3 regions of the Cobetia sp. 29-18-1 genome follow, and region 1 is predicted to be linked to each of the others. Evidence: predicted binding sites of a transcription regulator. Region 1 holds the regulator's gene; each other region holds the start of a gene.
The links. Region 1 encodes sigma-54, which starts transcription at its own class of promoters, with help from an activator protein. Its sites were predicted from a motif close to TGGCACNNNNNTTGCTNT; they were not measured.
Positions count from the first base shown of each region.

Region 2: a site for sigma-54 is predicted at 1,152-1,169, ahead of QD208_RS06170 (ammonium transporter). Genes of this name have one in related genera too.
Region 3: a site for sigma-54 is predicted at 1,821-1,838, ahead of glnA (glutamate--ammonia ligase). Genes of this name have one in related genera too.

Region 1 covers NZ_JARWKS010000016.1:54,272-57,555, forward strand. The annotation lists gene raiA (ribosome-associated translation inhibitor RaiA) at 1-211, opposite strand, end outside; gene QD208_RS12910 (RNA polymerase factor sigma-54) at 872-2,320, opposite strand; gene lptB (LPS export ABC transporter ATP-binding protein) at 2,554-3,284, opposite strand, start outside.
Region 2 covers NZ_JARWKS010000006.1:10,194-13,477, forward strand. The annotation lists gene QD208_RS06165 (aminomethyltransferase family protein) at 1-921, shown strand, start outside; gene QD208_RS06170 (ammonium transporter) at 1,274-2,632, shown strand; gene QD208_RS06175 (hypothetical protein) at 2,811-2,978, shown strand; gene QD208_RS06180 (phosphodiesterase) at 3,162-3,284, shown strand, end outside.
Region 3 covers NZ_JARWKS010000026.1:44,804-48,087, reverse strand. The annotation lists gene typA (translational GTPase TypA) at 1-1,330, opposite strand, end outside; gene glnA (glutamate--ammonia ligase) at 1,973-3,284, shown strand, end outside.

The sequences.
Region 1 (3,284 bases):
ACATGTTGGGGTCTTCTGCCAGGGCGTGGAGGTCAGCGCCTGCCGCGTGCAAGGTGCAGGCAGCCTGCTGGCGCTCCTTCTCGATCGACAGTGTCACCTGAACATTGGTGATGTTGTCGTAATGCCGTTCGAGGCGAGCGAGCTTCTCGTTGACGTAATCGCGGAGAGGATCGGTAAGTTCCACATGATGCCCGGTGATATTCACTTGCATGGACACGCTCCTTTATCCAGCGGGTTGCCATTCAATTGTAACCCTTTTTGACTACGAGCAAACCCTGATCGGACGCTCTGCAACAGGCTTGACGGCCACCGTCTGGCGATGTTTTCGCACCCTTGCCAGTGGCGTCAGATGTCGTGAGCGTCTGTACCGACAATGCCCAAGCTTTGCGCAAAGATCAACGCTGCGCTGCATCGTGGCTCAGTGCTTGTCTTCAACTCAGTGAGGGGTAACGGAGTGGACTTCAAGGGCACGTCTGGTGGGTGGTGCGTGAAAGACGCGCAAGAAGGCGGGTTTTCGTCGCCAATCCCTGCATGTACGTCGCCTTTCAGGCGCTTCGATTGCGTGGAGCAAGCGGCGTTTTGGGAGGTTGTCCGGGTGTCATCCAGGTGCAATACGCGCAAAAGTGACTTTAAAAACATGCGATTGACGGTGAATGACGCTGGCGGAATGGCGGTTTTTTGCCGTCATCCTGCGCGCCGTCATGGGCCATGACGGGTAATTGACGAGCGGTTGACGGGATGACAGAGCGCGCGACAGGCGCACCGCTGTCCGCGAAGTCAGAGGCTGATGAGCGGAAAATCCAGGGCTTGAGGTTGGCGGCGGCTGCCATTGTGGAGGTGAAAGCAGGGCATGGCAGCCGCAGATGACGCGTCAGGCCAGACGCTTGCGCTCGCTGGAGGAGGGGATGCCCATCGCTTCGCGATACTTGGCCACGGTGCGGCGTGCGACCTCGATGCCATCGCTGGCGAGCAGATCGACTAGCCGCGAGTCGGAGAGAGGCTTGCGGGCCGGCTCTTCCGCGATCAGCTTGCGGATGCGGGCACGAATGGCGGTGCTTGAGTGGGCGTCGCCACTGCCGCTGCCACCGACCTGGCTCGAGAAGAAGAACTTGAGCTCGAAGACGCCGCGCGGGGTGTGGATGTACTTCTGGGTCGTGACCCGCGAGATGGTCGATTCGTGCATCTCGACCACTTCGGCGATGTTGGCCAGAATCAGCGGCTTCATGCCTTCCTCGCCTTGCTCGAGGAAGTCGATCTGACGCGCCATGATCTCGCGGCCGACCTTGAGCAGGGTGTCATTGCGCGATGACAGGCTCTTCATCAGCCAGCGCGCTTCCTGCAGGTTGTCCTTGAGGAAGGTGTTGTCGGCGGACTTGTCGGCACGCTTGATCAGCGCGGCGTATTCCGGCTGGATGCGCAGCTTGGGCAGCGCTTCCGGGTTGAGCTCGACCTGCCAGCCGTGGCGGGTATGGCGCACCAGCAGATCAGGGATCACGTAATCGCTGGCGGGCTCGCCCCAGGCGGATGCCGGACGCGGGTCGAGCGCGCGCACCAGGCGAATGACGTGATCCAGCTCGTCATCGTCAAGGCTCAGGCGCCGCTTGAGCAGCTTGCGGTCATCGTTGCCCAGTGCCTCGAGGAATTGACGTACCAGGCGGCGCGCCTGCGCCAGCAGCGGCAGATCATCCGGCAGCAGCGCCAGTTGCAGCAGCAGGCATTCGCGCAGATCACGAGCGAAGACGCCGGTCGGGTCGAACTGCTGCAGACGCAGCAATACCTGCTCGAGCTCGGAGGCCTTGAGGCCGGGCAGGCCCTGGCCACGCAGGCCATCGACCAGCTCATCGAGAGACAGGCTCAGATAGCCGGCGCCGTCGACGGCATCGATCAGGCTCTCCGCCATCTGGCGTTCACGGCCATCGAGGTCGGTCATCGCCAGCTGCCAGCGCAGGTGGTCCTGCAGGCTCTCGACGCTGGTATTGCGATCGAAGTCCGGCCCTTCTTCGCTCCCGCTGCCACTGCCGGAGCTGGTCAGGCTACCGGCGTGGTCCTGGTAGAGGTCCGACCAGTCACTGTCGAGGGGGTATTCCTCGGGAATCTCGCTCGAGGAGTCGGCAGTGGAGATCTCGCTCGAATCCTGTGTCTCGACGACATCCAGCGACTCGTAGTCCTCGTCGAGCTCCAACATGGGGTTGGACTCGAGGGCTTGCTGAATCTCCTGACGCAGGTCGAGCGTCGACAGCTGCAGCAGCTGGATCGCTTGCTGGAGCTGCGGCGTCATGGTCAGCGAGGTGCCGAGGCGGAGTTGCAGGGTGGGTTTCATGGAGTCAGTCAATTCACGGCAAAGGAACGTGCTTACTACGCTATACCGTGACTCGGGGCACTGACAAGTGGTTGCCGCGAATATTCAAGCAACTTGCATGCCATGTTTCCACCAAGGTGGTATGGACGTCATGCATGCGTCTGATGTCAGACATGAAAAAGCCGCTACGCGATAAAATCACGCAGCGGCTTTCGAAGCTTTCGCCTCGCGAGGACTCAGCGCATCCCCTGACCCTAGAGCGTGAACTCGTGGCCCAGGTAGACGTCGCGCACCTGCTGGTTGGCCAGGATGGAGTCCGCATCACCGTGGGCGATGATCTGGCCATCGCCGACGATATAGGCGGTGTCACAGATATCGAGCGTCTCGCGCACGTTGTGGTCGGTGATCAGCACGCCGATGCCACGATCGCGCAGTTGGCGCACGATGCTCTTGATCTCGCCCACCGAGATGGGATCGACGCCGGCGAAGGGCTCATCAAGCAGCACGAAGTCCGGCTCGGTGGCCAGTGCACGGGCGATCTCGACCCGACGACGCTCACCACCGGACAGGCTCATGCCGGCACTGGCGCGGATGTGCGTGATGCTGAATTCCTCGAGCAACTCTTCAAGGCGTGCCTTGCGGCCATTGCGATCCAGGTCCTTGCGGGTCTCCAGAATCGCCATGATGTTGTCGGCCACCGACAGCTTGCGGAAGATCGACGCCTCCTGCGGCAGATAGCCGATGCCGGCGCGTGCACGCTGATGCATGGCGGCAGCGGAGAGGTCCTTGTCATCGATGGAGACGTTGCCGGCATCGGCGCGCACCAGCCCGACGATCATGTAGAACGAGGTCGTCTTGCCGGCGCCGTTGGGGCCCAGCAGGCCGACGATGTCGCCCTGGCGGATCTCCAGCGAGATGTCCTTGACCACCTTGCGGCCCTTGTAGGCCTTGGCCAGATGGCGAGCGCTCAGCGTACGCGGAGTAG
Region 2 (3,284 bases), on a different contig from region 1:
GTACGACGGCTCTCCATCGGCGAGGTGGTGTACTCGGCCATGTGTCAGGAAACCGGCGGCATGCTCGATGACGGCACCTTGTTCCGCATGGGCGAACAGACCTTCCGCTGGATCTGCGGTGACCCGGCCAGCGGCCAGTGGCTCAGGGAGCTTGCCCAGCGCCAGGGCTATCGCGTCACGGTGCGTGACTCCACTCATCAGCTGTACAACATCGCGCTGGAGGGCCCGAAGAGCCGCGAGGTGCTGGCACCGCTGATCTGGAATGCGCGTACCCAGCCAGATGTTCAGGGGCTGGGCTGGTTCCGCTTCATGATCGGTCGTCTGTCGGGGCCGGATGGCATTCCGCTGATGGTGTCGCGTACCGGCTATACCGGCGAGCTCGGTTATGAAATCTGGTGTCATCCCAAGGACGCCCCGGCCGTATGGGAGTCGATCTGGGCGGCGGGTGAGCCCCATGGCATCGCGCCGCTGGGACTGGATGCCCTCGACATGCTGAGAATCGAGGCGGGGCTGATCTTCGCCGGTCATGAATTCTGCCCGCAGACCTCCCCCTATGAGGCGGGCATCGGCTTCACCGTGCCGATGAAGAGCAAGGAGGATGATTTCGTCGGGCGGGCAGCGCTGCAACGCGAGGCGCCGGAATCACGGCATCGCGTGATGGGCCTGAAGATGCACAGCAGCGAGTTGGTCAGCCATGGCGATCTCGTCTACCACGGCCGCTATCCGGTGGGCGTGGTCACCAGTGCCACCCAGTCGCCGCTGCTCGATCGCTCCATCGCGATGTGCCGCCTGGCACCGGACTTCGCAAGCCCGGGAACCCAGCTTGAGATCGGCCAGCTGGATGGCCATCAGAAGCGCCTCGCCGCCGAGGTGGTGACATTGCCCTTCCATGACCCGGAGCGCCTCAAGGTGCGTAGCTGATCTCACTGCCAGGAGGGGAAGCATGAGAGGTGTGTCGCGCGCAATGACTTGCGTATATGCAGCGCCCTGCAAGTCATCTCACGGTGCATGCCGTGGCCGGCATGCCTCAATAACGCCCATCCTCCTCGCAGGGAAGGCTTTGCGGGCTTCATATCTGAAGAGGAGTCCTCGGTTTCAAGAATGATGCAGTAAAAACAACGAATTGCTGAGGGTGGCCAATCAGGGTCATCTGGCATGTCGCTTGCTTTATCCAGCAGGTCCCCTTGAAAAACAACAACAACCCCCGGACGGGCAGTGCCGCTTGCACAGTGAAGCGCGCTGATCCACAGGCTCCGGTAAAGGAGAAAAGACGATGGATGAAAAGACGTTGCAAAGCATATTGGATATGCATCAGGCGATGAACATCGAGGTGTTCTACTGGTGGTGTACCGCCATCATGTTCCTGATCCATGCAGGCTTTCTGGCCTATGAGATCGGTGCCTCCCGTTCCAAGAATGCGTTGGCATCCGGCATGAAGAACGTGCTGACGCTGGCCTCGATCATCCCCGCCTTCTACTTCGTGGGCTGGTGGAACTACAACGCCTTCCCCAATGGGCTGATCCCCATCGAGGCGTCCGCCGCTCTGCCGTGGAGCGCGAGCATGCGTCCGGACGCCGATGACATGGGCACCGGCATCTTCTTCGCCGCCTTTGCGCTGTTCGGCGCGACTACCGGCTCCATCCTGTCGGGGGCGGTGATCGAACGCATCCGCCTGGGGGCCTTCCTGATTCTGGCGGTGATTCTCGGTGCCGGTGTCTGGATCATGGCGGGCGCCTGGGGCTGGCATCCGGATGGCTGGATGCTGCACAAGCTGGGCTACCACGATGTCGGCGCCGCCGGTGTGGTGCACGCCGTGGCCGGCTTCTTCGCGCTGGGGGTGCTGCTCAATCTGGGCGCGCGCATCGGCAAGTACAGTGACGATGGCAAGCCGCAGGTGATCGCGCCGCACAACATGCCGATGACCCTGATCGGCCTGATGCTGATCATCGTCGGTTTCTTCGGCTTCCTCGGTGGCTGCATCATCTTCAACACCGGTGACATCGGCTGGACCACCATCTACGGTAATCGCACCAACCTTTCTGCCTTCGCCTTCAATACCCTGATGGGCTTCGGTGGCGGCGTGATCGGTGCCTATCTGTCCTCGCGTGATCCCTTCTGGACCATGTCCGGTGCGCTGGGCGGCATCATCACCGTCGCGGCGGGGCTGGATCTCTACAACCCGGGCCTGGCCTTCGTGCTGGCGGTCACCGGTGGCGCCCTGATGCCGAAGATCGGCGCACTGCTCGAGAAGCGTGGTCTGGATGACTCCGTCGGCGCCTTCGCGGTGCATGGCTTCTGCGGCTTCTACGGCGTGGTACTGGTGGGCATCTTCGCGGCCGGCTTCCCGAATGTCGGCGAAGGCGTGCCGGACGTCTCCTTCACCGGCCAGCTGACCGGCGCGGTGGTGATGGCACTGACGGGCTTCATTCCGGGCTGGGGCGTGGCCTATCTGCTCAAGAAGTTCAACCTGCTGCGCGTGCCGCCGCATGTCGAAGTACTGGGGCTGGACCTGTTCGAAGTCCCGGCCAAGGCCTACCCGGAAAGCCTGTCCTCCGAGACGAGCTCCAGCGTGCCGGCACGTTCCGGTGGGGTGGTCGCGGCGCCGATGGACAAGCGTCCTGACATCAGCTGAGTCCTGGTAGCTGAGCCCTGGTAGCTGAGCCCTGGTAGCTGAGCCCTGGTAGCTGAGCCTCGGCGCACATCCTGAAGGGGCCGGTCTGTCAAGATGATGTCGAGATAAGCGCTGACTGGCCCCGTTATTGCAGTACTGGTAGACCCAACCGATATCCGCTTTCGCAAGGAGTCTTGCAATGGAAACTGTCGATACTGTGGTACACGCTGGCAACTACGCCTTCTTCTTCAGCAACTCTGGCGCCGTGGCAGTGTGCCTGCTGGTCGCCGCTGGCGTCTGCATTGCGCTGAGCGCCAACATCCTGCGCCACGAGAAAGCGTCCTTCGAGAGCAAGAAGACGCCGTGACCCTCCGGGCATCATGACCGGCACATCAAACGCCGCAGCGCTCAGCGCTGCGGCGTTTTTGATAGGTGCCATTGCACCCGATTGGCTTTGCGCGAAGAGAGTGTGGCGTGCGTCACGCAGTCGTCACCTGAGAGCTTGATAATGGCGGCCCCTCAAGGTGGCACTCATGGAACGCGCGATAGCATGAAACTGATTCATCTGACCGATACCCATCTGGTCGCCCCTGACAAGCGACTTTACGGGCTGGACCCACGTGCACGGCTGGCGGCTGCCGTCGCCGATATCAATCTGCACTACGGCGATGCT
Region 3 (3,284 bases), on a different contig from region 1:
GGATGATGAAGTCCAGACGCACACGACCCTTGCCATCCGGGTTCATGTTGGTCAGCTCGCCCTTGCGGTAGCCCAGCTCTTCCATGATGGAGCCCTGGTGCTGCTCTTCACAGTCGATGATGACTTCTTCGTACGGCTCCTGCTTCTTGCCGTCGATTTCCTTGATGATCACTTCCGGACGGCCCACGGCCAGCTCGAAGCCTTCACGACGCATGGATTCGATCAGAACGGAGAGGTGAAGCTCACCACGACCGGAGACGACGAACTTCTCCGGAGTCTCGCCCTGTTCGACGCGCAGTGCGACGTTGTGGATCAGTTCCTGGTCCAGACGCTCACGGATGTTGCGGCTGGTGACGAACTTGCCGTCCTGACCGGCGAACGGAGAGTCATTGACCTGGAAGGTCATGGAGACGGTCGGCTCATCGACGGTCAGCGGCGGCAGCGCCTCGACAGTGGCGGTGTCGCAGATGGTGTCGGAGATCGCGAGGTTCTCGATACCGGTGATGCAGACGATGTCGCCGGCAGTCGCCTTGTCGGTCTGCACGCGGTCCAGACCCATGTGAGTCATGACCTGGCCGATCTTGCCCTTACGGACAGCGCCTTCCTTGGTGATGATGGAAACCTGCTGACCCGGGCTGACGGCGCCGCGCTTGATGCGACCCAGACCGATGACGCCGACGTAGCTGTTGTAGTCCAGTGCGGAGATCTGCATCTGGAACGGACCGTCCAGCTCGACCTTCGGCGGCTCGACGATGTCGACGATGGACTGGAACATCGGGTCCATGGTGTCTTTCAGGTCTTCCGGATCCATACCGGCAATGCCGTTGAGGGCAGAGCAGTAGATGATCGGGAAGTCGAGCTGCTCGTCAGTCGCGCCCAGGTTGTCGAACAGATCGAAGATCTGGTCAACGACCCAGTCAGGACGAGAGCCCGGACGGTCGATCTTGTTGACGACGACGATCGGCTTCAGGCCCTGGGCGAATGCCTTCTGGGTCACGAAGCGAGTCTGCGGCATCGGGCCATCGACGGCATCGACCAGCAGCAGCACGGAATCGACCATGGACATCACGCGCTCGACTTCGCCACCGAAGTCAGCGTGCCCAGGGGTATCCACGATGTTGATGTGGTAGTCGTTCCACTGGATCGCGGTGTTCTTCGCGAGAATGGTGATGCCGCGCTCTTTTTCCTGGTCGTTGGAATCCATGATGCGTTCCTGACCCTCGGCCTTGCGGTCCAGGGTGCCAGACTGACTCAGGAGCTTGTCGACCAGGGTAGTTTTACCGTGGTCAACGTGGGCGATGATGGCTATGTTGCGAAGTTTCTCGATCACGACGGGAACCTGTGCGGAAAATGGGCGCTCGCGTACCGGGCGCTTGTGATTTGGGGCGCATTATAGGGGGCATGGCATGCCTCCTGCCAGCATCGTGCATTCACGAGGCGAGTCAGCGAGTGCCTTCAATTGGCCTGAAGTGCCCAAATGGTTGTCTCTCAAGTCTTTTCCGCGCCCTTGTCGCGGATGAAAAAAACTTGTGAGTCGAGGCAAACATGAGGATGAAAGAAAGAAATGACCGCAATGTGATGCTGACGTGATCATCGGGTGTGAGCGGAGAAATCCCCGGGATTCAGTGTTTTGCACCAATGTGGAGCAATGGCGTTTTTTGGTGCACTCAAATGATGAATCTGCACTGCGCGGCAAGAATTTTTGCACCTTGTCGGCCCATCTTTGGTCGGGTTTTCGTGCTGCATGCATGAAGATGGTGATGTTTTTTTTCAGCATATTCATTAACTTACTGAGATTAGCGCTGCGGCGTGCGCCATTCTGGCACGCTCGCTGCATTGTTAGAGCATCCTGTCTGATGGCTGGCATAACGACGCCGACCATGAGAGAAAAGGCTTACAAAATAGAGCAATAACCCCAGACAACGCTGACACCAACTGTAACCAGAGCCGCCGGCTCCATCGGAGAATTACCATGGCTGAGAAGACACTTGCCCTGATTGAAGAACACGAAGTCAAGTGGGTTGATCTGCGCTTCACCGACACCAAGGGCAAGGAGCAGCACGTCTCCATCCCGGCGCGTACAGTGGATGAGGAATTCTTCGAGAACGGCCAGATGTTCGATGGTTCCTCCATCGAAGGTTGGAAGGGCATCAACGAATCCGACATGATCCTGATGCCGGACGACGGCACTGCCTTCCTCGACCCGTTCACCGAAGACACCACCCTGGTGCTGCGCTGTGACGTCATCGAGCCGGCCACCATGCAGGGCTATGAGCGCGACCCGCGTTCCGTCGCCAAGCGTGCCGAGGAATTCCTGAAGTCCACCGGTCTGGGCGACACCGCCTTCTTCGGTCCGGAGCCGGAATTCTTCATCTTCGACGAAGTGCACTGGAAGAACGAGATGAACGGTTCCATGTTCAAGATCTCTTCCGAAGAAGGTGCCTGGGCGACCGATTCCACGCCGGAAGGCGGCAACTTGGGTCACCGTCCGCGTCTGAAGGGCGGCTACTTCCCGGTCCCGCCGATCGACAGCTTCCACGATATCCGTGCTGCCATGTGCAACACCCTGGAAGCCATCGGTCAGGAAGTCGAAGTTCACCACCACGAAGTGGCGAACGCCGGCCAGAACGAGATCGGTGTCAAGTTCAACACCCTGGTCAAGAAGGCCGATGAGGTTCAGGAACTCAAGTACGTGATCCACAACGTGGCTCACGCCTACGGCAAGTCCGCGACCTTCATGCCCAAGCCGCTGGTCGGTGACAACGGTTCCGGCATGCACGTTCACCAGTCCTTCTGGAAGGATGGCGACAACCAGTTCGCCGGTGACGAGTACGCGGGTCTGTCCGAAATGGCCCTCTACTACATTGGCGGCATCATCAAGCACGCTCGTGCCCTGAACGCCTTCACCAATGCGTCCACCAACTCCTACAAGCGTCTGGTGCCGGGCTTCGAAGCGCCGGTCATGCTGGCCTATTCTGCCCGCAACCGTTCCGCTTCCATCCGTATCCCGTACACCGCCAGCCCGAAAGGCAAGCGTGTCGAGGCGCGCTTCCCGGATCCGACGGCCAACCCGTACCTGGCGTTCTCCGCGATGCTGATGGCCGGTATCGACGGTATCAAGAACAAGATCCACCCGGGCGACGCGATGGACAAGAACCTCTACGACCTGCCGGCCGAAGAAGCCAAGTCTATCCCGACCGTGGCCGAGAGCCTCGAACAGGCCCTGACCGCGCTGGACGGCGATCGTGAGTTCCTGACCCAGGGCGGCGTCTTCACCGACGACA